DNA from 3 places in the Vibrio sp. DNB22_10_4 genome. Region 2 is predicted to be linked to each of the others. Evidence: predicted binding sites of a transcription regulator. Region 2 holds the regulator's gene; each other region holds the start of a gene.

Region 1 (4,290 bases), on a different contig from region 2:
CGCGGCAGAGCGCAGCACGGGATCTTGTGGCATGTATACCGTCACACGCTTGCTGTTTTCTCCAGACTCGCAGCTTAGTGATTCTAGAATCGATAAGTAGTGAGCATAAGACGTGTAGGGGGCTCTAATCAACGAGCCTACGGCAGGGTAATGAAACTTGGCAAAGTTACCTAGAGGATCTTCGACGTTACTGCGCGCAAGGATGTTTTGATAGGTAATATCAATTTGTCCTTTTAAATCGGTCGCGGTGGTATTGATCTCATGATTGGTCTCCGCACTGTAGTTTTTCGGGAGTACTTGCGTACCCGCTACGTAGGCATCGTGATCTTCTAGCGTATTTTCAGCATCGGCTGAGCTGTAGTTAGTATGTTGGCACAACACATAACCCGAATCGGCATCGCAGGTTGCAAACCAAAATACGCCGTTGTGGCTTTGTGGCTGCAATGGTCGATAGTGTGAGGCTAAATGAAAAGTATCAGTGTGTTTTATCCAACGACCATCAATATCCGCTAATTTACGACGGCAGCGACTGGCAATTTGATCGATATGATCGTAGAAAGTTTTTGGATTGATTTTCAGCTTTCGACAGATCTCGCGCACCGAGTATCCGGTAAACAGAAGCCCAAGTAACGATTCTTGGAAGCTTAGTTTCTTATTACTGCCCGACCATTTATCGACAAAGGTACCTTGGCAAGATTTACAGCGATACCGCTGGCGATCGCCACTAAACCCAAAAGAGTGATAACGATCTTTGTGAGTATGTACCGATAGGCCAAAGTGTTCGCATTGCGGATCTTTACACGAAGGGAGCCCTTCGTGATGATGCTGCTTCAATCGAGTCAGTTCATTGAGGACTTCTCGATTGTTAAGTAGGGGGGGAAACGCGCCACATTCGCGGCATACCATCGCTGGCCGTTTGGGGTTACGGTGCTGCAGGATATAGAGGTTTGCATCACTTTGTCCAAAATTGTCACACGCCAATGTTTTACAAAAATTGAGCTGTAACCCGTCCGCGGCCATCGGCAGTTTGCCTTCTGACACGTTCACCCCCTATGGTTTGGTGACATCAAGCCTTGAATATTGTTATAGGGCTCGATGAAGTGTTTAATTCGTTAGAAAACTATTCAGCTAGAAAGCGATTCAGTTAGAAAAAAGCCAGCTCACTTCAGGCTTGAGCTGGCTTTCTTGTTTTATAGGTTGATCGCTGTTTCTAGCGCAACGACCATCATATCGTTGAACGATTTTTGGCGATCTTCTGAGCTTAGTTTCTCACCACGGATGATGTGGTCAGATACCGTCAGTACCGTCAGAGCTTTTGCGCCAAGATCTGCAGCAACGCCGTAGATACCCGCCGCTTCCATATCGACACCTAGGATGCCAAGGTGCTTCATTTTGTCGAAGATATCTGCTTCTGGAGTGTAGAACAGGTCTGCCGAGAAGATGTTACCTACTTTAACCGGTACTTCTTTAATGCGTGCTTGCTTCACGGCTTCTTCTAGAAGACCGAAGTCAGCAATCGCAGCAAAATCGTGGTCATTGAATCGAATACGGTTCACTTTAGAGTCTGTTGACGCGCCCATACCGATCACAACATCCATTAGGTTTACGTCGTCACGTACCGCACCACAGCTGCCCACGCGAATTACGTTTTTAACGCCGTAATCTTTGATAAGTTCGTGAACGTAGATACAGCAAGAAGGGATGCCCATACCGTGACCCATCACTGACACTCGCTTGCCTTTATAGGTACCTGTGTAGCCAAACATGTTGCGAACGTCACACACTTTCTCTACGTCTTCTAAGAAAGTTTCTGCGATGTATTGTGCGCGAAGTGGATCGCCTGGCATTAGTACTGTCTCTGCGAAATCACCTGGTTTTGCATTGATATGAGGGGTTGCCATGGGGGTCGCTCCTAAAGTTTTAACTAATTATGTTGAACGCTATGTTCGTTGTTGGTGAGGATTTTAACTGGCCTAGCAAGGGCTCTGTGAGAGTTTAGTCACAAATTTGTCGGTAACGAACAGAAATTCGATTGATGATAACTAATTTTGTTGAAAGTGGCTGAGCAATCGATTTTATCGATGATTGAAAGTGGGGGAAATATTTGTCTCGTGAGTGAACCATTTGTCTGCGGCAACCATACAATTGTACAAAAGAAAATTTTGTATCACTTAAGAAAGTGATCTAAAACTTATACATAAGCGTATTTTGTACAATGTAAGCGACGGCAAGTTGTGAGGAAAGGACGATGAGCGAGAAAATTACCGTAGGGATCAGTTCCTGCCTATTAGGCGAAAAAGTGCGTTTCGATTCTGGTCATAAGCAGAGCACGTACGTCAACAAAGAACTTAGAGACTACTTTGACTTTGTTTCCGTCTGCCCAGAAGTAGGAATGGGCTTACCTGTACCAAGACCAACGATTCGATTGATGAGCAACGAAGAGCGTATTGCTCTTGTGGATACCAAAGATGCATCAAATGATCACACAGATGGCATGATGCGTTTTACTCGAGAAAAAGTCGCCGAGTTAGAAGATACAGAAATGTGTGGCTACATCGTTTGCGCCAAATCTCCAAGTTGTGGAATGGAGCGTGTGAAGGTTTACACTCGTGGTCATGCTCGAACCGATGGTGTTGGCTTATATACCGAGCACTTAATGAAAAAAATGCCTTGGCTGCCAGTTGAGGAAGATGGGCGACTTAACGATCCTGTATTGAAAGAGAACTTTGTAGCGCGAGTCTACAGCTTAAAGGATTTTTATGCGTCAATGGGTGGAGAGCCAACGCCAGGTAAAATCGTCGCTTTCCATTCTCGCTACAAGTTGACGCTCATGGCACACGATCCACAGTCTTATAAGAGTCTTGGACGTTTAGTTGCAAACCAGGCCGACTACCAGCCAGACGAATTTTATCAAGCCTATCGCCTAGGGTTGATGGAAGGATTGAAAAACCGCGCAAGCCGAAAAAATGTGACCAACGTGCTCATGCACATTCAAGGGTACTTCAAGCGCTCGCTCAATAAAGACGAGAAAGCGGAGTTGGCTCATGTCATCGACGACTACCGTACAGGATTGTTGCCGGTTTTGGCGCCATTGACGCTTCTTAAACATTACCTCAATGCTTACCCAGATGACTATTTGGCGCACCAGCAATTTTTGCAGCCCCACCCAGAGGAGATGCGTTTAAGATATGGCTTGTAGTAATACCTTGAGTAATACCTTGAGTAATACCATGTACGCGATCCGTGAAGTGGCGGATATTACGGGCGTTAAGCCCGTTACGCTTCGGGCTTGGCAACGACGGTACAACTTGATTCAACCACAGCGAACTGACAAAGGGCATCGTCTCTATACAGAGAAAGACGTTGAGCGTATTAACAATATCCAAAGCTGGCTCAGTAAAGGAGTCTCCATAGGTAAAGTTAAGGCGCTCATTGATTCCGATACATTGTCTCAAACCGATGTTGAAACCGAGCAGTTGGAAGAAGTTACGACGTTACTGGATGCCCTTGGCGCTTTAAGCAGTAACAAAGTCGACGTCATTATTGATACTGTGTTGAAAGAGTATCCTTTAGATGTGGTGGAGATGAAGTTTGTTATCCCAGTCCTTAACGCAACGGACTACTTGAAACTAAGCCCCAAAGCGATACAGCAGTCACTGTTTAAAACAGCGATGATTCAAAAGCTTGCCATCATGGCTAATGTAGAGCGCAAACGAAAACGCTCAACATCCACTTTGCTGGTGAGTATGGATGTCACCGGCAATCTATTTGCCTGGCTGAATTATGCACGGTTGTCTGAACAGGGCGTCAACGTCACCTTCATTGATGGGGTCGAAGATGTGTCGGCGCTTCAGCTGGATTCAGTGAATTTCGACTCGGTACATCTCTTTGCGGAGAAATCCTTGTCTGAAAAACAACTTGATGCAATTCGAGTGCAGCGCGAGCAGGATAAACCGGCTTGGTTACTGTCTCCAGTCATTGAGCACTTAATCAGTAACAATGCGGGTAAGCTGTCATGAAACTAATGCTGTTTAATCGTGATCTTAGAACCATTGATAATACAGCGCTCATCGCTGCTATTGATGGTGTCACACCTGTGGTTGCCTGTTTTATCGTTACGCCGCAGCAATGGGCTGAGCATGACCTTGCTCCTATCCAAGCCGATCTGATATTTAGACGTTTGAGAGAGCTTGAAAACGAGCTTAGTGCGCTGAACATACCTTTGATAGTGGCGAGTACAGATAACTTCGATGGAGCCAATCAGTGGCTTGTAGATCTCTGCACCAAACA
Region 2 (4,290 bases):
GCACGACGCCTTTATGTGCCATTTGGTGAAAAAGGTGATCAACTAGTAGAAAGCCTAGTGTCTGCTATTAATAAGATCCGTATCGATGAGCCGTTTGCACAGCCTGCGCCATTTATGGGCCCGCAGATCTCAGAGCAGGCCGCTGACCATATTATTGCAGCGCAAGCTGAGTTGGTGAAGCTAGGCGGTAAGAGCCTAGTAGAAGCAAAACGCTTGAAAGCCGCCTTCGTGACGCCAGCACTGTTAGATGCCACTGATATCGATGAGCTTCCTGATGAAGAGTACTTTGGGCCGCTGCTACAACTGGTGCGCTACGAAACTCTTGAACAAGCGGTAGAGCTGGCCAACGATACCCGATTTGGTTTGTCGGCAGGGCTTATCTCAGAGCGTGATGAGGAGTGGCAATATTTCACAGACCACATCCGAGCAGGCATTGTAAACCGCAACCGTCAGCTTACAGGAGCCAGTGGTGATGCGCCGTTTGGCGGTCCGGGCGCGTCTGGCAACCTTCGTCCAAGTGCGTTTTATGCAGCAGATTACTGCGCTTACCCTATGGCATCAATGGAGGGCGATAACACCGTTCTTCCTGCGACTTTAAGCCCTGGCATCGAACTATAAGGAGCGTGCTATGACTGTTGACGCGTTATTTGGCCACTTGTGGCAAGACTATATCACTCGCTTGTGCCCATCGGCACATAAGGTGCACGACTTGCTTAGAGAAGATGAGTCGCTTATCAATGACCATATTGCGCTGCGAACCTTTAATGTCGCGCCACTGGGTATCGACACACTAGCTAAGCCGTTTCTAGATCTTGGTTACGAGGTCAGTGGCCATTACGACTTTGAAGCCAAAAAGCTGACTGCGATACACCTAGAACATAGCGATGCTTTGCTTCCTAAGGTGTTTATCAGCGAGTTGCGAGTAGAAGAGTGCTCTCAATCGCTTCAAGATATCGTGGCTAAGTTAGTGGCACAGGTGGACAGCCCTAAGCTTTCCTCTGCTGAGTTCTTATATGGTGGCCGTTTGTGGGACTTAAGCTATCAAGACTTCCAAATGTTGGCACAAGAAAGTGAGTATGCCTCATGGCTTGCTGCTCACGGTTATGGCGCCAATCACTTCACGGTGAGCGTGAATCAGCTTGACTGCTTTGCCGAAGTAGTTGAGGTCAATCAGCACCTTCGTGATGCTGGGTTTGCGATTAATGAATCGGGCGGGGAAGTGAAAGGCTCACCAGAGGTGCTGCTAGAGCAATCCTCGACCATGGCAGACAAAGTGTCCGTGGCATTTACTGATGGTGATCAGTTGATTCCAGGTGGCTTCTATGAGTTTGCTAAACGTTACCAGCTAGCCGATGGCAGTTTTTACCAAGGTTTTGTTGCTGCATCGGCAGATAAAATCTTTGAAAGTACGCATCAGTAACGATAAACCCTACAGCGCCGTCATTCCTGCGCAGGCAGGAATCTACTAGAGGCTTGGTGCGCGCTTAAAGAAGACCCCTGCCTGCGCAGGGGTGACGACTATTCGGGGTTAGGGTGATATCTCAAGGCCCGTCATTCCTGCGCAGGGGTGACGATAAATTTGAAACAAAAAAGCCACCCGAGGGTGGCTTTTTAAATCTTGTTACGTGCTCTTAGCGAGTACCGTAAACCACGATTGTCTTACCGTGGGCAGAAATTAGGTTCTGCTCTTCTAGCATCTTAAGAATACGACCTACTGTCTCGCGAGAACAACCAACGATTTGGCCAATCTCTTGACGAGTGATCTTGATTTGCATGCCGTCTGGGTGAGTCATTGCATCAGGTTGTTTCGCTAGGTTAAGTAGCGTCTGTGCAATACGACCCGTTACGTCTAGGAATGCTAGGTCACCTACTTTTTGGCTAGTCACTTGTAGACGACTTGCCATCTGAGCAGATAAGCGCATTAGAATGTCTGGGTTAACTTGGATAAGCTGACGGAACTTCTTGAATGAGATTTCCGCAACTTCACAAGGTGATTTTGCTCGTACCCATGCCGTACGTTCTTGGTCCTCTTCGAACAAGCCAAGTTCACCGATGAAGTCACCTTGGTTTAGGTAAGACAAGATCATCTCTTTGCCTTCTTCATCTTTAATCAGTACCGCTACAGAGCCTTTGACGATGTAGTAAAGCGTTTCTGCTTTCTCGCCCGCATGAATAAGCGTGCTCTTTGATGGGTACTTGTGAATGTGGCAGTGTGAAAGGAACCACTCTAACGTTGGGTCGGTTTGAGGTTTACCTAGAACCATATATCTTACTTCCTCTGCAGGGTATGCTTGCTGCTTTCCATATTTGTTAGCAAGCCCGTTGGTTAAGACCTACTAGCATAAAAGCACTTTGAAGATGGCGCAAGCGATCTTCTATTTCCTAGAAATAGTATCCTTTTTTGCGCCGCTTTTCTTGATTTTAATCGTGTCAAAAGCGTATTTATCTATACAAAACTGTGCACATGATCACGATACAAAAAAACAGGCTGATTTGGCTCACATTTCCTAACCTATTTTTCCCGTTTCTATAAGTTGCTGAAGTATTGGTCTGACGATTAGCTCCATCGCAAAACTCATCTTACCGCCCGGCACTACGATGGTGTTGTGACGTGACATGAACGAACCATCAATCATCGCTAGTAAGTACGGGAAGTCGACATTCTTGATACCACGCAAGCGAATCACCACAAAACTCTCATCCAAACTCGGAATGCCTTTCGCATTGAGCGGGTTTGAAGTGTCCACGGTTGGGACGCGCTGGAAGTTAATGTGTGTGCGTGAAAATTGCGGTGTAATGTAGCTTAAGTAGTCGTCCATCGAGCGAACAATTGAGTCAGTGACCGCTTCTCGAGAGTGACCACGATCGCGGGTGTCTCGTACGAATTTTTGGATCCACTCGAGGTTAACGATAGGCACCATGCCGATAAGCAGGTCAACGTGCTGCGCAGCATTGACATCGCCATCTACAACGCCGCCGTGTAGGCCTTCATAAAACAGCACATCGCTATTCTCAGGTAGGTCTTGCCATGGAGTGAAGGTGCCTGGCATTTGATTATAAGGCACGGCCTCATCGAAGGTGTGTAGGTAGCGGCGGAACTGGCCAGTACCATTTTGCCCATAGTTGCGAAAAAACTCTTCAAGCGCAGGGAAGTCGTTCGCTTGGGGGCCAAAGTAGCTGATGTGTTTACCTTGATCTTTGGCTTTGCGGATCTCGATGTCCATCTCTGGACGAGTAAAACGGTGAAAGCTATCACCTTCAATAAATGCAGGCTTGACGCTCATCATGTTGAACATCTTGCGAAATGCTTCTGACGTTGTGGTGGTTCCAGCTCCAGAGGAGCCCGTTACAGCAATGATCGGGTGTTTTGCTGACATGACACTTCCTGTGTATTTGTAATTGTCGTTATAAATTTGCTAACTCACATAAGGAGTTAGACCTTGTAGGCCAATTTCAGTTCAATAGCCTTTCAATATAGCAGCTACTTGCGCAGCTACCGAAAAATTACAGCGAGCGACGCGATTTAATGTCGACGGTTTCGTGCAGTTCAGAGAAAACGATGACGGCCTCACCGCTTTCGAGCTGGCTACGAACATGGCGAACTTTATCATCTAGCGATATTTCCGACTCACCATAGTCGGTGCCTTCGCGCAGCACGAACTCTTTAATAAGGTTATCTAGCGTGTCTGCGTCAATCTGTTGCCATGGGATGATCATAAATACCTCTCAATTCTATGACTGCAGGATTATAGCACTGCTGATTCACAAAGGGATCTATCGCTGTTTTTGGCTAGTCAATAAAGTGTCGGTAGTAGCTTGGTAAGCTCTCTTCTAACCAAAAGCGCGGGCGTCGCAAACTGCCCGTCATAAAGCCGACATGACCACCTCGGTCAAGCAGTTGGTAATTGATATGGCTTGGAAGACTAAAAGTTGGAATGACCTCGTGTGTCATAAAGGGGTCATCCTTGGCATGAATAAACCGAGTCGGTACGGTGATTTCTCTTAGGCGAGGTAGCCCAGAGCAGCGCTGATAGTAGTCGTCGGCATTTTTAAATCCATGCAGCGGAGCAGTGATCAAATCATCGAACTCGTAAAGCTTTTTCATGTTCTTAATGCGCTCTTCGGTCAGTCCGAGGACTTCGCTTAACAGATGAAGTTTGTTGAGCGCATTCTTTTTCATCGAACTGAGCAGGTAAGAGCGATAGACCTTAGAGAAGCCTTGTTCAATACGTCTAGCACACGCTGCCAAGTCGAGTGGAGCAGAGATGACGGTTGCGCCATCGAGCTTAG
Region 3 (4,290 bases), on a different contig from region 2:
AAGGTATCGTAACCTAAGCCAACGAGTAGAAGCGCGCCAATAGGGTCACCGGCTAACTCGCCACAGATACACACAGGTAAGTCATAGGCTTGGCAAGTCGCAAAAATGTGTTTCATTGCCGCAAGCACTGAGGGGTGCAACGTTTCGTAGATGTCTGCTACTTGCGCATTATTGCGATCAACCGCCAACAAATATTGGGTTAAGTCATTGGTGCCCACCGAAACAAAATCGACTCGCTGTGCCATGAACGGCAAAATATACAGCATCGATGGGACTTCAATCATCACACCGATTTGTGGTTTTTTCACCTCTGGATGAGCATCATGCACTTCCTGATAAGCTTGTTCAATCAGGGTTGCCGCATCATCAAACTCCTGCACCGAAGAGACCATAGGCAGCAAAATGCTCAGATTATCAATGCCAATGCTAGCACGAAGCATCGCACGCAACTGAATCAAAAAGATATCAGGATGATCTAGGGTAAAACGGATCCCACGCCAACCCAAAAATGGATTATCTTCCTCGATAGGCAAATACGGCAACGCTTTATCGCCACCAATATCCAATGTACGCATGACGACTCGCTTATTCGAGTAAGCACTTAGCACAGAACGATATTGATGCAGTTGCTCTTCTTCCGATGGAAACTGCTGCTGCAATAAGAACGAAATTTCGGTGCGGTACAAGCCGACGCCATCAACGTTTTTGTTGATTGAAATACTGGTATCAGCACTAAGACCCGCATTGAGCATAACTTGAATACGCTGACCATCTTTGGTAGCGGCCTCAAGATCAGCCGTCGACTCCACCATTTGTGACAGTTCCGACTCCTCACTGACCAGCTCTCGGTATTCCAATAACAGCTCTTGGCTAGGGTCTGGGAATATTTCACCGCTGTAGCCATCAACAATACCGAGCTTGCCACTAAGCAGCTCAGGGTTAGTATTCACCCCCATGACCGCTGGAATGCCCATGGCTCTAGACAAAATTGCCGCGTGCGAGTTAGCCGCGCCTTCCAGCGACACAACTGCAAGCAATTGCTGTTTCGGAATAGACGCTAAAATCGAAGCGGTCAGCTCTCGAACCACTAAAATCACGGGCTCGTTAAACTCGTGAATGGGGTACTCTGTATCATGGAGGAAGAACAGCAATCGCTGACCAAGCTCTTTAATGTCTTGCGCCCGCTCGCGTAAATACACGTCGGACATTTTTGCAAAGCGGTTGGCGTAGCTTTCGACGACTTGGCGCAGTGCCCAATCGGCTTTATCCCCTTTTTGGATCTGAGCTTTAAGGTCGTTTCTCAACATCGGATCGTTGAGTAAGTGGGTAAACAAGTCAAATATGGCCAGCGCATCTTTATTGAGCTCCAAATCGAGCTTTTTGCGCATGCGCTTAAAGTCCGCCAGCGCATGTTCTATCGCAACCGAGAGCATCTCTTGCTCACGTGCCACATCAAGCGTGGACGCAGGGAATACGTCACTCAGGTCTGGCTGAGTGTTGTCCCACCAAATAGGGCCAATCGCAACACCAGAAGAAGCCCCGATGCCCTTAATGACAAGCGCGGCATTGTCATCAAAAAAGCCATGTCCCTGGGCGATCGCATGAGCAATCAACACCGCGATCTGCGCAGACAGTGTGACCAGAAAAGACTCTTCCATTTCACTAAACTGTCGGGAGCTTTTTTGCTGCACGACCAACACACCGAGCACTTGCTTGCGATGGATAATAGGCGTGCCAAGAAAAGAATGATAGAGGTCTTCCCCCAGTTCAGGGAAGAACTTAAATGCGGAGTGTTTGGCGGCCTCTGCCAGGTTGATAGGTTCGGCGGTACGCTTAACTAAGCCGACCAAACCTTCATTGAAGCCAATATGAATCGTATCACCTTGGAAGGTAAGACCTTGGGTCGCCATGAGCTCTAGGCGCTGCTTATCGTCGTTGGCAAGATAAATAGTGCAGCACTCGGTGTTCATAGCTGAACACGTTTGCTGCACTAACATCTCGAGGGCTGCATGCACGTCTTCTACTTTTGAGACGTGTTCAACTATATCCCTTAGTTGCGATAGCATACTTATCCTCTTCGATGCTTTCTTTTGCCTTTAAATTTTCGTTCTTTAAACGGCATCGCTAGCGAAGCAAACTCTTTCATCGCACGGCGGTAGACATCACGCTTGAACGAAACCACTTGTCTAACTGGGTACCAATAACTTACCCAACGCCAACCATCAAACTCAGGGGTATTACCGCGCTGCATATTGATTTTGGACTCATCACAGTCCAAGCGCAGTAAAAACCATTTCTGTTTTTGCCCGATACAGACCGGTTTCGAATCCCAGCGCACCAAACGCTTAGGTAACTTATATCTTAACCAGTGACGACTGACCGCAACGATTTTAACGTCGTTCTTAGTCAATCCCACTTCTTCATACAGTTCTCGATACATGGCCTCTTCAGGGGATTCACCTTCGTCAATACCGCCCTGAGGGAACTGCCATGAGTGTTGTCCGTATCGTTTAGCCCAGAAGACCTGACCATGGTTGTTACAGATTACAATACCAACATTCAGTCGGTAACCATCGCCATCTATCACTGGCCAACCTCAATTAAATTTTCATTACCTTGATTTTTCCACATATCCCCAACTTGAGCAAACTTATGGATGTGTAAATTTGAACAATTACCACTTCTTTGTCACGCACTGGATAAGATTCAAACAACACCTTAGTTATCAACATTACAATGAGACATAGGCCACATTTATTCACCTTTTCTGTGAATAACTGTGTGAAGAATCGTTGATCTCTCAGAGAAATCATAGAAAAACCACAGTTAAAGAAACTGAACAAAAAACAGATAAAATAAACAAACCAATTTAAATCAATAATTTAAAGAAAAAATAATCATTAACTCTATGTGGTCGTAACTCATTTTATTTACCATCACTCAGATCGGTCAAAGATCAACCATCGATAGGTTTATCCACATTAGGAATGCCAGTTTTCATACAAAGCTCGATATTTCAAGCAGTTTGTCGACTAAAATATACTGATTATTTATCCATGCATCCATTTTTAATGGCAATTAGTCTTTCCCTCTGTGGATAACTATTTAATAGATCAAGTTTGCAGCGAAGTGATCCTTTTTTGTACAGAGCACGAATCCGTTCTCATGGTAAACTAGCGGCGATTAGAAAAAACAGCGACATGACACCCATGAACACAGCCCCAAAATCCGAAGCCGAACTGTTAGAACGCGCCCGCCAAATCGCTGGCATGAGCTTTGGCGATCTTGCCAAGCCAGCCAATATGCGTGTACCTGACAATCTCAAGCGAGACAAGGGTTGGGTTGGTCAATTACTGGAGTGGCACCTTGGTGCAACGGCTGGCAGCAAACCTGTACAAGATTTTCCTGAAATTGGTGTCGAGCTAAAGAGCATCCCAATTGGCTACAATGGCAAACCACTGGAGTCGACCTTCGTTTGCGTCGCCCCTTTAACAGGGATCACCGGGTTAACTTGGGAAGCCAGCCATATTCGAAATAAACTGTCGCGAGTCCTTTGGCTACCTGTTGAGGGTGAGCGCGAGATTCCTGTCGCAGAGAGGCGTGTGGGATCTCCGCTTATCTGGAGCCCTTCGAAGCAAGAAGAGGTATTGCTTAAAAACGACTGGGAAGAGCTCATGGATTTGATTGCACTCGGTGATGTTAATCAAATTACCGCCAGAAGCGGTGAAGTACTGCAAATAAGGCCAAAGGCCGCCAACAGCCGAGCGAAGACGGAAGCGTATGGCACAAATGGTCAACCAATAAAAACCTTACCCCGAGGCTTTTACCTCAGAGCGAGTTTTACGAGCTATATCTTAGAAACCTACTTTGCTTAATACCTGTTTGCCGCTACAGAGACATGCTCAGTGCAAGTTGAGTTCAATATCACAGTAGCGATTCATCTCTGCGCTGCCGCACTCATCGTAGGCGTTATGAAGCCGTAGATAGGCTTTTTCTACACCGAGACGTGTCAGTGCTTCTTTTACAGAATCTAAAGATTCGTAATGAATAGGCTCATCATCTTGTTTAATGGGTTCGAGTTTGTGCTTGTATTCCACTGCAAGTAAATAGTGTGAAATATCAGCACAACCGATCACAAACACCTTAGGTGGCTTATAACTCTCTTTATGATGTCCGTGTAACCAACGATCGAGCTGATGTTTTTGCATAGTCCACCTCCTCTGCTTTTGTGGATAATGCGTGACTTATCACTATCAGTTTAGCCAAGGCACAGCCAGTTGCGCATAAAAT

The links. Region 2 encodes CRP, which controls carbon source genes, mostly activating them, when cyclic AMP is high. Its sites were predicted from a motif close to TGTGANNNNNNTCACA; they were not measured.
Region 1: the regulator CRP is predicted to act here: its motif matches at 1,989-2,004, upstream of deoD (purine-nucleoside phosphorylase).
Region 3: the regulator CRP is predicted to act here: its motif matches at 2,738-2,753, upstream of rppH (RNA pyrophosphohydrolase).

What each region holds. Positions count from the first base shown of each region.
Region 1 is NZ_JBNNXW010000001.1:610,865-615,154, forward strand. Features, by position in the region: gene ACVA6Q_RS02500 (transposase) at 1-1,041, opposite strand, end outside; gene deoD (purine-nucleoside phosphorylase) at 1,191-1,901, opposite strand; gene ACVA6Q_RS02510 (YbgA family protein) at 2,249-3,199, shown strand; gene ACVA6Q_RS02515 (MerR family transcriptional regulator) at 3,189-4,019, shown strand; gene phrB (deoxyribodipyrimidine photo-lyase) at 4,016-4,290, shown strand, end outside.
Region 2 is NZ_JBNNXW010000020.1:9,906-14,195, reverse strand. Features, by position in the region: gene astD (succinylglutamate-semialdehyde dehydrogenase) at 1-618, shown strand, start outside; gene ACVA6Q_RS22990 (2-oxoadipate dioxygenase/decarboxylase family protein) at 629-1,420, shown strand; gene crp (cAMP-activated global transcriptional regulator CRP) at 1,632-2,264, opposite strand; gene ACVA6Q_RS22980 (phosphoribulokinase) at 2,508-3,377, opposite strand; gene ACVA6Q_RS22975 (YheU family protein) at 3,505-3,717, opposite strand; gene ACVA6Q_RS22970 (hydrolase) at 3,791-4,290, opposite strand, start outside.
Region 3 is NZ_JBNNXW010000002.1:422,320-426,609, forward strand. Features, by position in the region: gene ptsP (phosphoenolpyruvate--protein phosphotransferase) at 1-2,066, opposite strand, end outside; gene rppH (RNA pyrophosphohydrolase) at 2,069-2,587, opposite strand; gene mutH (DNA mismatch repair endonuclease MutH) at 3,210-3,875, shown strand; gene ACVA6Q_RS10015 (DUF6482 family protein) at 3,903-4,208, opposite strand.